DNA from 2 places in the Micromonospora sp. WMMD729 genome. Region 2 is predicted to be linked to the other one. Evidence: predicted binding sites of a transcription regulator. Region 2 holds the regulator's gene; the other holds the start of a gene.
The links. Region 2 encodes HrcA, which represses chaperone genes, less so after heat shock. Its sites were predicted from a motif close to GGTTNGCACNCTCNNNNNGAGNGTGCNAACC; they were not measured.

Region 1 (7,602 bases), 920 kb from region 2:
CCGCGCTCTGGGCGGCAGCCGCGAAACCCGCCGCCGACCCGGTCACGGCCGCGCGTCCCGGTGTCGACGCGACCGCTCCGGCCCGCGCCGCCCGGACCGCGACCGGCTGGCTGGTGGGCCTGGCCACGCTCGGGCCGCTGGCGTTCACCGACCCGGAGGAGATCACCCTGCTGCTGGTCGGCACCCGCGACGTGCCGTTCTGGGTGGCGGCCGCCGCCGGCATCGGCCTCGCCGTCGCGGTCGTCCTCGCCATCGGGTACGCGGTGCTGCTGGCCCGCCCGACGGCACGCACCCCGAGTCGCCGGGTCGCCGCGCTGGCGGCGGCGGTCCTGCTCGTGACGGTGGGCGTGGTGGACGTCGGGCCCGGTCAGCCCGGCCTGTACGGCGAGCGGCTGCTGGTGGTGCTGCGCGAGCAGGCCGACCTGAGCGGTGTCCCGGCCGGGGCCCCCGGGCAGGCCGGACGGGACGCCCGGGCGACGGAGGTCTACCGGCGACTGGTGGCGACCGCCGACCGCACGCAGGCCGACCTGCGGCGCACGGCGGGCCGGCTACGACTCGACCCGGTGCCGTACTACCTGGTCAACGCGGTCGAGGTGGACGGCGGTCCGGCCGTACGCGCCTGGCTCGCGCGCCGGCCCGAGGTGGCCCGGGTACTGGTCAGCCAGCGGCTACGGCCACTGCCCGCCCCGGCGGGGCAGAATCGGGGCACCGCGCCGGCACCGACCGGCCCGGAGTGGAACATCCGTCAGCTCGGCGCGGACCGGGTCTGGTCCCAGCTCGGGGTGACCGGCGCGGGGATCGTGGTCGGCAGTTCCGATTCCGGCGTGGACGGCGGCCATCCGGCGCTGCGGCAGGGGTTCCGGGGCGGCGACGACTCCTGGTACGACCCGTGGGACGACACCCGGGCACCGACCGACCAGGGCGGGCACGGCACCCACACGGTGGGCAGCGCGGTCGGGCGCAACGGCATCGGCGTCGCCCCGGACGCGCAGTGGGTGGGCTGCGTCAACCTGGATCGCAACCTGGGCAGCCCGGCGCACTACCTGGACTGCCTCCAGTTCATGCTGGCGCCCTTCCCCACCGGCGGCGACCCGTTCGCCGACGGGCGGCCGGAGCGCGCCCCGCAGGTGCTGACCAACTCGTGGGGCTGCCCGACGATCGAGGGCTGCGACCGGGACGCGTTGCTGCCGGCGGCCACGGCGCTGGACGCGGCCGGGATCTTCGTGGTCGCCGCCGCCGGTAACACCGGCCCGTGGTGCGCGTCCATCGACGACCCACCCGCGCCGTACGCGAGTGTGCTGACCGTGGGCGCGGTGGACGCGCAGCGACGGGTGGCGGAGTTCTCCTCGCGCGGGCCGGTACCGGGCGGTGTGGGCAAGCCGGACGTACTGGCCCCCGGGGTGGGCGTGGTGTCGGCCATGCCCGGCGGCGGGTACGCGGCGCTGGACGGCACATCGATGGCGACCCCGCAGGTGGCGGGAGTGGTCGCGCTCATGTGGTCGGCGAACCCGGCCCTGATCGGCGATCTGGCCCGGACCCGGCAGATCCTGCGGGACACCGCCACGCCGGCCGAACCGACGTACCGCTCCCGCAATCCCGGCGACGCCTGCGGCGCTCCGGCGAACGTCACCGGCGCCGGCCAGGTCGACGCGTACGCCGCCGTTCGCGCCGCCCGGGGGTGAGCAGGGCGGACGGCGACGGGTGATCTAGGGTCGGCGACCATGGACGCCGAGATCACCGTCACCGAACTGGCCGCCGATCTCGCGCCCACCGTGGCGCGGCTCTGCGCGCGGGCACTCGACCTGCCGGAGGACGCCGCCGAGGCGGACGCCATCGTGGACGTCCTCTGGCCCCGGGCCGCCGTCGACCGGACCGTGATCGGGCTGGGGGCGTACCGGGCCGACGACCTGGTCGGGGTGGTGCTCTGCTCGGTGTCACCGACCGAGCCGGGTGTCGGGCACGTGGACCTGGTCGCCGTCCTGCCGGCGCAGCGCCGCCGGGGCGTGGGCCGCGCGCTGCTCGCCGGGGCCGAGCGGGCACTCGCCGGGCAGGGCGTCACCGAGGTGCTGCTGGCCGGAAACCCGCCCTACTACGCCTGGCCGGGCATCGACGTGCGGTACACGCCGGCGGTGTGCGCGGCCCTGGCGCTCGGCTACCGGCAGGACCGGACCGCCTGGAACATGACGGCGGACCTGTCGTACGACGGATCGCCGGCGCTGCGGTCGACGGAGGCCGCCGAGCGGCGGCTGGCCGGGCAGGGCATCACGGTACGGCGAGCCGAGCCCGCGGACCTGCCGGCGCTGACCGCGTTCGCCCGGTCCACCTTCGGCGGTGCCTGGGACGGTGAGCTGGTCGGATCGGTGGGCCGCGCGGGGGCCGGCTGCCACCTGGCGGAGCGGGCCGGCGAGGTGCTGGGTTTCGCCGCCTACGGATCGTCCCGGCCGAGCTGGTTCGGGCCGATGGGCACCGCCCCGGCCGCCGAGGGTTCGGGCATCGGTGGGGTGCTGCTTCGGCGCTGCCTGCGGGACCAGCGGGCGGCGGGTCTGGACCGGGCGGAGATCGGCTGGGTGGGGCCGGTGCCGTTTTACTCGGGCAGCGCGGGCGCACGGATCGAGCGGGTCTTCTTCCTGTACCGGCGGCACCTCGGGGCGCAATAGCGGGGCAAATGGGATATTGATCCATTCGCCCGCGTCGGGCATCGACGCCCCCTACCGTTTCGGTAGAGGAGGCAGCCATGACCGCGGATGACGACCAGACCGAGGACGGCCCGCCGATCACCTGGAAACCGGTCGGCGAACTGCCCGGCCAACTGCCGTTCGACCGACTGGACTACGGCGACGCCGAACAACTGGCCGAGATGAGCGCCGACGGCCCACCGGCCACCGAGGAACCGCAGGAGATGGTGGACGCGCCGATCCAGTTGCTGCCGCCGTACGACCGGGCGCAGAAGCGCCGTAACCAGCGCCCACTGCCCACCTGACGACGAACGGGGCGGACCGCGTCAGCGGCCCGCCCCGTTCGGTGTGTCGGAACTGGACTCAGAAGTCCATGTCCCCGCCACCCGGGCCAGCCGGGGCGGCCGGGGTCTTCTCCGGCTTGTCCGCGACGACGGCCTCGGTGGTGAGGAACAGCGCGGCGATCGACGACGCGTTCTGCAGCGCCGAACGGGTCACCTTGGCCGGGTCGATGATGCCCGCGGCCAGCAGGTCGACGTACTCGCCGTTGGCGGCGTTGAGGCCGTGACCCGCTTCGAGGTTACGGACCTTCTCCACCACGACGCCGCCCTCGAGGCCGGCGTTGACGGCGATCTGCCGCAGCGGGGCGTCCAGCGCGACCTTGACGATGTTGGCACCGGTCGCCTCGTCGCCGACCAGGTCCAGCTTGTCGAAGGCGGTCTTGCCGGCCTGCACCAGCGCGACACCACCACCCGGGACGATGCCCTCCTCGACGGCCGCCTTCGCGTTGCGAACGGCGTCCTCGATGCGGTGCTTGCGCTCCTTCAGCTCGACCTCGGTGGCCGCGCCGACCTTGATGACCGCAACGCCGCCGGCCAGCTTGGCCAGCCGCTCCTGCAGCTTCTCGCGGTCGTAGTCGGAGTCGCTCTTGTCGATCTCGGCCCGGATCTGGTTGACCCGGCCCTGGATCTGCTCGGCGTCACCGGCACCGTCGACGATGGTGGTCTCGTCCTTGGTCACCACGACCTTGCGGGCGCGGCCCAGCATGTCGACGCCGACGGCGTCGAGCTTGAGGCCGACCTCCTCGCTGATGACCTGACCACCGGTGAGGATGGCGATGTCGGCGAGCATGGCCTTGCGGCGGTCACCGAAGCCCGGCGCCTTGACGGCGACCGACTTGAAGGTGCCCCGGACCTTGTTGACGACCAGGGTGGCCAGGGCCTCGCCCTCGATGTCCTCGGCGATGATCAGCAGCGGCTTGCCCGACTGCATGACCTTCTCCAGGATCGGGAGCAGGTCCTTGACCGACGAGATCTTGCTGTTGACGATCAGGAGGTACGGGTCGTCGAAGACGGCCTCCATACGCTCCGGGTCGGTCATGAAGTAGGCCGAGATGTAGCCCTTGTCGAAGCGCATACCCTCGGTGAGCTCCAGCTCCAGCCCGAAGGTGTTGCTCTCCTCGACGGTGATGACGCCTTCCTTGCCGACCTTGTCCATCGCCTCGGCGATGATCTCGCCGACGCTGGTGTCACCAGCGGAGATGGAGGCGGTGGAGGCGATCTGCTCCTTGGTCTCGACGTCCTTGGCGAGCTTGGACAGCCCCTCCGAGACGCTCGCGACCGCAGCCTCGATGCCCCGCTTCAGGGCCATCGGGTTGGCGCCGGCGGCCACGTTGCGCAGGCCCTCGCGAACCAGGGCCTGGGCCAGGACGGTCGCCGTCGTCGTGCCGTCACCGGCGACGTCGTCGGTCTTCTTGGCGACCTCCTTGACCAGCTCGGCGCCGATCTTCTCGTACGGGTCCTCGAGCTCGATCTCCTTGGCGATGCTCACACCATCGTTGGTGATGGTGGGGGCACCCCACTTCTTCTCGAGCACGACGTTGCGGCCCTTGGGGCCGAGGGTCACCTTTACGGCGTCGGCGAGCTGGTTCATGCCCCGCTCGAGGCCGCGGCGCGCCTCTTCGTCGAACGCGATCATCTTGGCCATACGGCGTTGTCCTCCTGGACACTCACGGGCCACCCGAGATGTGTCCCCCGGATGGGCCGCCTGGTGTACGCACCTTGGGACGTCGCCACCTGGCGACGACGACGTCCTTCGGCCGGGCCGGATAGCCCGCGACGACCGGCCATGTGCTGCCCCGGTGTCTCCACACCGGCACAACCAGGCCCCACCGTCCCGACCATTGGCACTCACGGTATGCGAGTGCCAATGACTTGTTTAGCACTCTCACCTGCCGAGTGCAAGCACGATGAGCCCGGTCAGCCGAGTTCCGCCGCCAGTGTGGCCCCGTTCACGGGCCCCTCATGAGCGCGTTGCTCGGCGTACGTGATCAGGAGACCGACCAACTGGGCGAGGTGGGCCGGCAGGGCCAGCACCGCCGCGATGCCGATGACCACCACCACCCCGACCGCGGCCCCCGGGGACGCGAACGGATCCTCGCCGAACGCCGTGGTGCCGACCGACTCCAGGATGCTGGACACCACGGTTCCGATGATCACCGCCGCGCCCACCAGGGCCACCCGCCCGAGCAGCAGCCCGAGCCGGTCGTGGAACATCCGGAACGACCGGCCGATCGGATTGTGCCGCTCGAACAGGTAGACCGGGCCGGCCATGCTCAACGCGAACGCCAGGTAGATGCCGGGCAGCACGCAGAAACAGACCCCGATGCCGACGAGCAGGCTGACCAGCAGCGTCCAACCCCACAGGCCGACCGCCCGGCGCAGCCCGTACCGCAGCGCCGCGTCGAGTTCGGCGGGCTGACCGGCCGCCTGCCGGGTGATCACCCAACTGCCCGCAGCCCAGCCCAGCGCCTGCACCAGGCCGATCACCAGGCTGCCGACGACCAGCACGACGACGACGGTCAACAGGCCGGTGGCGAAATTGTCGGGCAGCCCGGTCGGGTCTGTCTCGGCCTGGGCCTCCCACCCGGCTGACGGGTCCACGCCGAAGGAGATGACCGAGAGCACCGCCGCCGGCAGGACCTGGGTGAGCAACATGATCGGCACCAACTGCCGCCAGCCCCGGCGCAGCGCGCCCCAGAACCGGTCGAACCAGGCCCCGATGCCGCCGCCGGGCGGCGTGACCAGGGCGTCGTTCGGGTCGAGGCCGTAACCCGGCGGGTACCAGCCGGCCGGCGCCCCCGGATACCACGGCTGCCCGCCGTAGGGACCGGCCCCCGGCGGGTAGCCGCCGGTGGGCGGGAAGGCCCAGCCCTGCGGTGGCGGACCGGCGGACTGACCCCACGCTCCCTGGGCGGGATCCCAGCCCGGCGGCGGACCGCTGGGCTGACCCCATGCCTGCGCGGGGTCCCAGCCCTGCGGCGGCGGGCCCTCGTGCGGCAGGCTAGCGCCCGGGACGGGCGGGGTGCCCGGCGCGGGTGACGCGCCGGAGCCGTCGCCGGGCGACGTGGGGTCGGGCCGGCTCGGCTCACCCGGCCCGGAGGGTGTGGCGGGTGGCGGCGGCTGGTCGGTCATGAACCCTCCTCAGCATCGGCTGGAACGGTTCACGATCTTCCCGGGCCGGCGTCCGCGCCGCAGCCCCGACTCGCCAGCCGATCGGGCGGATCCGCCGGCGAGCAGATCGGGGGGATCGGTCAGCCGATGACGCGGACGTGCTCCGCCTGCGGGCCCTTCTGACCCTGGGCGATCTCGAACTCGACCCGCTGACCGTCGTCGAGCGCCTTGTAACCGTCCATCTCGATCGCGGAGAAGTGGACGAACACGTCCTGACCGCCGTCGACGGCGATGAAGCCGTAACCCTTCTCGGCGTTGAACCACTTCACGGAACCCTGTGCCACGGTGCACTTCCCTCACTCTGCGCGGCGTTGCCTGCCCGAACGCCCGGCACGGCCGGACACCCGTGGACCACCGCCACAGCGATCGACGGCGACCGCTGAAAGAGGTGATCGAAATCGCACGCTACACGAGGAGTGACGGGAGCGCACGACCACAAATCGGGCATAATTCGTGGCGATCCGAGGGTCCGTCGGATTCATGACGATGGTTGTGTTTGGGGCGGATGGCGGAGTTCCGGCCGCACCGGGCGCGGGTGCACGCGGCTGTGGTAGGCATGCGGACATGACCACCGACCCGGGCGCCGCGGCCCTGCGGCAGGCGCGGATCCACCGCGTACGACCGCAGGACGCCGCCCGGATGCGGGCGCTGCGCCTGGAGATGCTCGCCGACGCGCCGTTGGCCTTCCTGGAGACCCTGGCCGACGCCGCGGCCCGACCGCACAACGAGTTCGCCGCCCGGGTGGCGTACACGTCGACCGGCCCGCACAACGCCCAGTTCGTCGCCGACCCGGGCGGCCGGCTCGTCGGGCACGCCGGTGGAACGGCCGCCCCGGACGAGCCCGACCTGACCGTCATCTACGCCGTGTACGTCACGCCCGCCTGGCGGGGCAGCGGACTCCTCGGCGAGCTGATCGACGGGGTGGCCGCCTGGTCGCGGGCCTGCGGCCGGCCGGAACTGCTGCTGGAAGTGGTGGTCGGCAACGACCGCGCCTACCGGGCCTACCAGCGGCTGGGCTTCAAGGACACGGGCGTACGGGTCCCCCACCCCACGATCCCCGCCCTGACCGAACTCCAGATGCGCCGCCCCGCATAAGAAGGACCCTTCCCAAGGCAAGACCACCAAGATGTCCCTAAAACCGGACCGTCAGGCGACACCGTGCCCACGAGAGGGTTTCCGGGGCAGCCCGCCCCGCGCAGGGATCAAGCCTGACCGCCCGGAGCGGGGCGGGCTGCCCCGGAAACCCCCACCGCAACCAATCAAGCAGGACGCCGAGACTGCACGATCCGGAACCGGTTCGCCACGTAAGCCCCGTCGGTCAGCGCCGAGTTGGCCGCCGCGTTCGCGCCACTGCCGTGGAAGTCGGAGAAGGCAGCCGACTGGTTCACGAAGACACCGCCGGTGAGGTTGCAGGA
Region 2 (7,602 bases):
GGTGGGCCACACCGCGGCGAACGCCGGCGTCATCGGCATGACCCGGCAGCTCGCGCTCGAAGGGGCGCCGCACGGCATCCGGGCGGTGGCGGTCAGTCCCGGGCCCATCCTCACCCCGGCCAGTGACCGCGACCTGGGGGACAACCAGGAGGCCCGGAACGCGATCACCGCGAAGACGATGCTGAAGCGGTTCGCCCGCCCCGAGGAGGTCGCCGAACTGGTGGTCTTCCTCGCCTCCGACCGGGCGTCGTACATCACCGGCGCCAATTACGCGGTCGACGGCGGCGCGAGCGCGTGGTGACCGACCTCGGGGCACTGCCGCGCCGGGGCCCCGCCCCTTCCGGGCGGGGCCCGGCCCTCATCGAGAACCTTTGCTCTGCTTCACCGGACGCAACACTTGAAGCCCTCGAGTGTTGCGTCCGGTGAAGCAGAGCAAAGGACGTGCGGGAGGGCATGGGCACCCGGCAGCCCGGCGATCACCGCGACCGGGCGACGCCCCCGGTCCTACCCGGCGTGATCAGCCGAACCACCGTCCAGAGCGGCAACCCACCGCGCCGGCCTCTTCTCCCGGAACGCCAGGACCCCTTCGCGGCCCTCGTCGGAGAGGAAGTAGCCGGTCGAGAGCGCGGACAGGCGGGCCAGCTCAGCGCGCAGCTCGGCGGTGCCCGGCCGGCGCAGCAGATCCTTTGTGCCGGCCAGCGCGCCGGGCGCGCCCCGGACCAGGGAGTCGCAGTAGCCCCGCACCACGTCGTCCAGCTCCTGGGCCGGCACCGAGGCCGTCACCAGGCCGACCTCGGCGGCCCGCCGCCCGTCGAAGGTGTTCCCGGTCAGGTACAGCTCGGCGGCGGCGCGGGGGTGCAGCCGGGGCAGCACTGTCGCCGAGATCACCGCCGGGATCACCCCGATGCGGACCTCGGTGAACGCGAACGTCGCCTCGTCGGCGCAGACCGCCAGATCGGCGGCGGCGACCAGGCCCAGTCCGCCGGCCCGCGCGGGCCCGGCGACCCGGGCCAGCACCGGCTTCGGGCACTCCCAGAGCGCCGCCAGCACGTCGCCCAGCATGCCGGCGGGCACGGTGCCGCTGGCGTACGCCGCGGCGGTCTCCTTCAGGTCCGCGCCGGAGCAGAAGACCGGCCCGGTGTGGTCGAGCACGATCACCCGGACCCGGTCGTCGGCCACCGCGTCGGCCAGCCCGGCCAGCAGTTGGGTCATCAGCGCGGTGGAGAGCGCGTTGCGGTTGTGCGGGCTGTCCAGGGTGAGGGTGGTCACCCCGCGGGCCGTGGCGACCCGCACGAGCACGTCGGGAGAGGTCATGCCGGGCACACTAGTGGCCATGCCCGGCGTCCTTCCAGATGGTGAGACCGTCCCCGTCGACGGTTCGCTGCCCGCCACCGCCACCACGGCGGTCGGCGCACGCGGCTTCGGCGTGTACGTCCACGTACCGTTCTGCGCCAGTCGCTGCGGCTACTGCGACTTCAACACGTACACGGCCGCCGAGCTGGGCGGGGGCGCGAGCCGCGAGGCGTACGCCGACACCGTGCTGGCCGAGCTGGCGCTCGCCGCCCGGGTGCTCGGCGACAGCCCGCCGCCCCGGGTCGACACCGTCTTCGTCGGTGGCGGCACGCCCACCCTGCTGCCCGCCGACGACCTGGCCCGGATCCTCGACGGCATCGACCGCACCTGGGGGCTGGCCGCCGACGTCGAGGTGACCACCGAGGCCAACCCCGAGTCGGTCACCCCGGAATCGCTGCGGCGGCTGCGGGCGGCCGGCTACACCCGGATCTCGCTGGGCATGCAGTCCGCCTCCCCGGGGGTGCTGGCGATCCTCGACCGCACGCACAGCGCCGGCCGGGCCACCGCCGCCGCCTCCGAGGCGCGCGAGGCCGGGTTCGACCACGTCAACCTGGACCTGATCTACGGCACGCCGGGGGAGCGGGCCGAGGACTTCGCCGGGACACTGGAGCAGGTCGTCGCCGCCGGGGTCGACCACGTCAGCGCGTACGCCCTCATCGTGGAGGACGGCACCCGGCTCGCCGCCCGGATGAAGCGCGGCGAGGTGCCGTACCCCAGTGACGACGTGGCGGCGGACCGCTACCTGGCCGCGGAGGCCGCCCTCGACGCGGCCGGCCTCTCCTGGTACGAGGTGTCCAACTGGGCCCGCACCGACCAGGCCCGGTGCCGGCACAACCTGCTCTACTGGACCGGCGCCGACTGGTGGGGCCTCGGGCCGGGCGCGCACAGCCACGTCGGCGGGGTGCGCTGGTGGAACGTGAAGCACCCCACGACGTACGCCCAGCGGCTGGCCGCCGGCGCGTCACCCGGCCTGGCCCGCGAGGTGCTCACCACGGACGAGGCGCACATGGAGGACGTGATGCTCCGGCTGCGGCTCGCCAGTGGGCTGCCGCTGGGGGTGCTCGACGACGCCGGCCGGGCCGGTGCCGCGCGAGCCCTCGCCGACGGCCTGCTGGACGCCGAGCGGTACGCCGCCGGACGGGCGGTGCTCACCCTGCGCGGCCGGCTGCTCGCCGACGCGGTCGTACGCGACCTGCTGCCCTGAGCCGGACACCCCACCCGGCCGGCGGCGGTGTGCCGGACCGGCCGGGGGAGCGGCCGGCCCGGATCACTTGATGAAGTTGGCGGACAGCGGGTAGCGGTAGAGCTGCCCCTCGTTGGCCTTGATACCGGCCAGGATGCCGCACACGGCCCCGAGGATGATGGCCGCCGCGACGCCGATGAAACCGATCAGGATGCAGGACAACACCCAACCGACCAGGCCGACGATCGACCAGATGAGCTGGAAGTTGAGCGCCGACACGGCGTGCGCCCGGACGGTCGGGGACTGGCTGCCCCGGGCCAGCAGCGCCACCAGCGGGGCGATCCAGCCCAGCACGCCACCGCTGATGATCGCGCCGGCCGCGCCACCGAAGTGCGCGACGAGCGCCCAGGTCTTGTCCTCGTTGTTGGCGTAGCCGCCACCGGGGCCACCGAAGGCGCCGCCGGTCGGATACCCGCCGGTCGGGCCACCCGGCGGGTAACCGCCCGGCGGGGGGTAGCCACCGGGCGGAGGGTAGCCGCCCGACGGCGGTTGGTCACCGGTGGGCGGCGGATAGCCACCGGCCGGGGGATAGCCGCCCGGGCCGGGTGCCCCGGACAGTGGTGCGGTGGGCGGCTCGGCCGACGAGGACGAGCCGGGGAGATTCGGTTCCGGCGGGTAGGCGCCGGGGTCTCCCGCGCCGGGAGGGCGAGGTGGTTCAGTCATGGTTGTCACGGTAGGTGCCGTGAGCAACGCCGCACCAGAGCGACATCGCCCTCTCGCCCGGGCCGATCGGCCCGCGCGAGGTGGCACGGGCCGTCGTTGATCATCGCGTCGGCGGGTCCGCCGACGTAGACTGGCACTCGTTACAGTCGAGTGCCAGGACGGTCCGTCGGCCCGGGTGGGCCGGCGGCCGACGTGCGACAGGAGGTGCGGAGGATGGGTCTGGACGACCGCAAGCTCGCCGTGCTCCGCGCCATCGTCGAGGACTACGTCTCGACTCAGGAGCCGGTCGGCAGCAAGGCGCTTGTCGAGCGGCACCAGCTCGGTGTCTCCCCGGCGACGGTCCGCAACGACATGGCCGTGCTGGAGGAGGAGGGCTACATCCGGCAGCCGCACACCAGCGCCGGCCGGGTGCCCACCGACCGCGGCTACCGCCTCTTCGTCGACCGGTTGTCCCGGGTCAAGCCGCTCAGCCCGGCCGAACGCCGGGCCATCGAGCGCTTCCTGGTCGGGGCCGTCGACCTCGACGACGTGGTGCACCGCACCGTACGGCTGCTCGCGCAGTTGACCCGGCAGGTGGCCGTCGTGCAGTACCCGAGCCTGGCCCGCTCCTCGGTGCGCCACCTGGAGCTGGTGCCGATCTCCACCACCCGGCTGATGCTCGTCATGATCGCCGACACCGGCCGGGTGGAGCAGCGGCTGGTGGAGCTGCCCGGTCCGGTGCCCGCCGACGACGTCACCGACCTGCGTCGCCTGGTCAACGAGAAGCTGGCGGGCGAGCGCCTGTCGGACACGCCTCCCCTGGTGCAGGCGTTGGTGGAGGAGGCGCCGGTCGCGCTGCGCCCGGCCATGACCACGCTCTCCACCGTCCTGTTGGAGACGCTTGTCGAGCGGCACGAGGAACGCATCGCCCTGGCCGGCACCGCCAACCTGACCCGGGGCGGGCTGCTCGACTTCCAGGGTTCGCTGCGGCCCATCCTGGAGGCGTTGGAGGAGGAGGTCGTGCTCCTCAAGCTCATCGGCGAGACCGAGCCCAGCACGACCCGGGTGCTGATCGGCGACGAGAACGAATTCGACAACCTGCGTGCCGCCTCGGTGGTCAGCACCGGGTACGGCCCGGGCGCCACCATCGTGGGCGGCCTGGGGGTGCTGGGCCCCACCCGGATGGACTACCCCGGCAATATCGCCATGGTGCGCGCCGTGGCACGCTACGTGGGCGAGCTGCTGGCCCAGAACTGACCAGTCAGGGCCGACGGCCGGCTGCGGCCGCCGGTCGGCGCAACGCGAGACGAACATGAGGACACGGAACGCAGTGGCCAGGGACTACTACGGCATCCTCGGTGTCAGCCGGGAAGCCTCCGATGACGAGATCAAGCGCGCCTACCGCAAGCTGGCACGCCAGTTCCACCCGGACGTCAATCCGGACCCGGAGGCCCAGGAGAAGTTCAAGGACATCAACGCCGCGTACGAGGTCCTCTCGGACGACCGGAAGCGGCAGATCGTCGACCTGGGCGGTGACCCGCTCGCCCCGGGCGGCGGGGGCGCGGGCGGCCCGGGTGGTCCCGGCGGCGCAGGCCCGTTCGTCGGTTTCCAGGACATCATGGACGCGTTCTTCGGTGGCGCCGGTGGCGGCGCCGGCCGTGGACCGCGTCCCCGGACCCGGCCGGGCGCGGACGCCATCCTGCGCCTCGAACTGGACCTGCACGAGACGGCGTTCGGCGTCGAGGCCCCGATCACCGTCGACACCGCTGTGCTCTGCACCACCTGTTCGGGCGCCGGCACGGCGGCCGGCACCCACCTGGCCACCTGCGAGGCGTGCGGCGGTCGGGGCGAGGTGCAGTCCGTGCAGCGCACCTTCCTCGGTCAGGTGGTGTCGGCCCGGCCGTGCACCGTCTGCCAGGGCTACGGCACCACCATCCCGCACCCCTGCCCGACCTGCGCCGGCGACGGCCGGGTGCGTACCCGCCGCTCGCTGACCGTGAAGATTCCGGCCGGCGTCGAGGACGGCATGCGGATCCGGCTGGCCCAGCAGGGTGAGGTCGGCCCGGGCGGTGGCACCGCCGGTGACCTCTACGTGGAGATCCACGAGCGTCCGCACGACGTCTACTCCCGCAAGGGCGACGACCTGCACTGCCGGGTCACCGTGCCGATGACCGCCGCCGCGCTGGGCACCCGACTCACCATCAAGACGCTGGACAGCGAGGAGACCGTCGACGTCAAGGCCGGCACCCAGCCGGCCAGCACGCTGCGCCTGCGCGCCCGGGGCGTACCGCACCTGCGCGGCACCGGCCGGGGCGACCTCTACGTGCACCTGGACGTCCGGACGCCCACCAAGCTCGACCCCGACCAGGAGAAGATGCTGCGCGACTTCGCCAAGACCCGGGGCGAGGAGGTCGCCGAGCTGACCAAGCAGGGCGGCTTCTTCTCCCGGATGCGCGACGCGTTCAACGGCCACGCCTGACGTGTCGGCGCCGCTGTTCCTCGTCGACGCGCTGCCCACCGGCGACGCGGTGACGCTCGACGGCCCCGAGGGGCACCACGCGGCCACCGTGCAGCGGCTGCGGGTCGGTGAGGAGCTGCTGCTCGCCGACGGCCGGGGTGGCACGGCCGCCGCCGTGGTAACCGCCGTCGGCCGGGGCAGCCTGGAGGCCACCGTCACCTCCCGGGGGTACGCGGACGCGCCGGTACCCCGGATCGTCACCGTGCAGGGCATCGCCAAGGGTGACCGGGGCGAGCTGGCCGTGCAGGCGATGACCGAGGTCGGGGTGGACGAGATCGTCCCCTGGGCGGCGTCGCGCTCGGTCACCCAGTGGCGCGGCGACCGGGGCGTACGCGCCCGGGAGAAGTGGGTCGCCACCGCCCGCGAGGCCGCGAAGCAGGCCCGTCGGCCGTGGTTGCCGGTCGTGGCCGGCGCGCCCGACGAGTCCACCGCCACGGTCGCCCGCCGGATCGCCGGCGCCGCCGCCGGGTACGTGCTGCACGAGGAGGCCCACGAGCCGCTGACCGGCGTCGACCTGCCGTCGGCCGGGGAGATCGTCCTCGTCGTCGGCCCGGAGGGTGGCATCGCCCCGGCCGAGCTGACCGCCTTCCGCGAGGCCGGCGGCCGGCCGGTACGCCTCGGGCCGGAGGTGCTGCGGACCTCTACGGCCGGCGTGGCCGCGCTCAGCGTCCTCGCCACCCGCCTCGGCCGCTGGTAGCCCGACCGTCGGTCGCGGCAAGCTGACGTGTCCGGCGGTCGTGTCCGGCTGCCGCATCGGGCCGTCGTGTCCGGCACCGGCAACCTCGTCCGCGTCCTTTGCTCTGCTTCAACGGAGGCAACAGTTTCGGCCCTTGAGTGTTGCGGTGGTTGAAGCAGAGCAAAGGATCCGATGAGTGACCCGGAGGGGGCCCTGCCGACCCGCCGGGCTGCGCCGGCCCGGACGGCCCTGTCGCCCCCGGTCAGCTGCGCAGGTACGAAGCGCCGTTCAGGTCGACGATCGTTCCGGACGCCCACTCCGCCTCGGGCGAGGCCAGCCAGTGCACCGCGGCGGCGATCTCCTCGGGCCGGGCCACCCGGTCGAAGGGGCTCTGCGCCCGGATCGCCGCGCCCCGGGACGACACGTTGACGATCCGGCCACCCCGCTCGCGCAGGTGCTGGGCGGCGCACCAGATCACGTTCCCGGCACCGGTCAGGTTGGTCTCCAGCACCTGCCGCCAGCGTGCCTGCCACTCGTCGTACGAGGTGCCGAAGATCGGGTGCGGAACGTCCCGGTCGCCGTACGTGCCCGCGTTGTTGACCAGCACGTCCAGGCCACCGAGCTGCTCGGCGGCCCGGTCGACCATGCTGCGGACCGCCTCGGGGTCGGTGAGGTCGGCGCGGACCACCACGTGCCCCGACCCGGGCAGCCCGGCACGCAGCTTCTCGGCCGCCTCGGCGGAGTCGCGGTGGTGGATCGCCACCCGGTCCCCACCGGCGGCGAACGCCTCCACCACCGCCCGGCCGATGCCGCGCGAGGACCCCGTCACCAGAACCGCCCGATCCGTCATGCCGGCCATCCTGCCTGAGCCGCGTCTGCCGTCCTTACACTGCCCCGATGGGATCCGACTGCCTGTTCTGCCGCATCGTCGCCGGGGAGATCCCGGCCACCGTGGTCCGCGAGACCGACACCACGCTCGCCTTCCGCGACATCGACCCGAAGGCCCCGGTGCACGTCCTGGTCATTCCGAAGGAGCACTACGCCGACGTCGCCACCCTGGCCGAGGGTGACCCGGCGCTGGCCGGGGCGGTGCTGGCCACGGCCGCCGCGGTGGCCGAGGACGAGGGGCTGCTCGGCGACGGGTTCCGGCTGATGTTCAACACCGGGGCG

Region 1: the regulator HrcA is predicted to act here: its motif matches at 4,856-4,886, upstream of groL (chaperonin GroEL).

Annotation. Positions count from the first base shown of each region.
Region 1 covers NZ_CP186059.1:6,002,426-6,010,027, forward strand. The annotation lists gene ACN263_RS27615 (S8 family serine peptidase) at 1-1,682, shown strand, start outside; gene ACN263_RS27620 (GNAT family N-acetyltransferase) at 1,722-2,657, shown strand; gene ACN263_RS27625 (hypothetical protein) at 2,735-2,980, shown strand; gene groL (chaperonin GroEL) at 3,039-4,661, opposite strand; gene ACN263_RS27635 (hypothetical protein) at 4,934-6,148, opposite strand; gene ACN263_RS27640 (cold-shock protein) at 6,268-6,471, opposite strand; gene ACN263_RS27645 (GNAT family N-acetyltransferase) at 6,752-7,282, shown strand; gene paaN (phenylacetic acid degradation protein PaaN) at 7,447-7,602, opposite strand, start outside.
Region 2 covers NZ_CP186059.1:5,078,975-5,086,576, reverse strand. The annotation lists gene ACN263_RS23185 (SDR family NAD(P)-dependent oxidoreductase) at 1-301, shown strand, start outside; gene ACN263_RS23180 (enoyl-CoA hydratase-related protein) at 505-1,314, opposite strand; gene hemW (radical SAM family heme chaperone HemW) at 1,334-2,557, shown strand; gene ACN263_RS23170 (DUF4870 domain-containing protein) at 2,621-3,259, opposite strand; gene hrcA (heat-inducible transcriptional repressor HrcA) at 3,473-4,495, shown strand; gene dnaJ (molecular chaperone DnaJ) at 4,569-5,717, shown strand; gene ACN263_RS23155 (16S rRNA (uracil(1498)-N(3))-methyltransferase) at 5,719-6,453, shown strand; gene ACN263_RS23150 (SDR family NAD(P)-dependent oxidoreductase) at 6,695-7,282, opposite strand; gene ACN263_RS23145 (histidine triad nucleotide-binding protein) at 7,330-7,602, shown strand, end outside.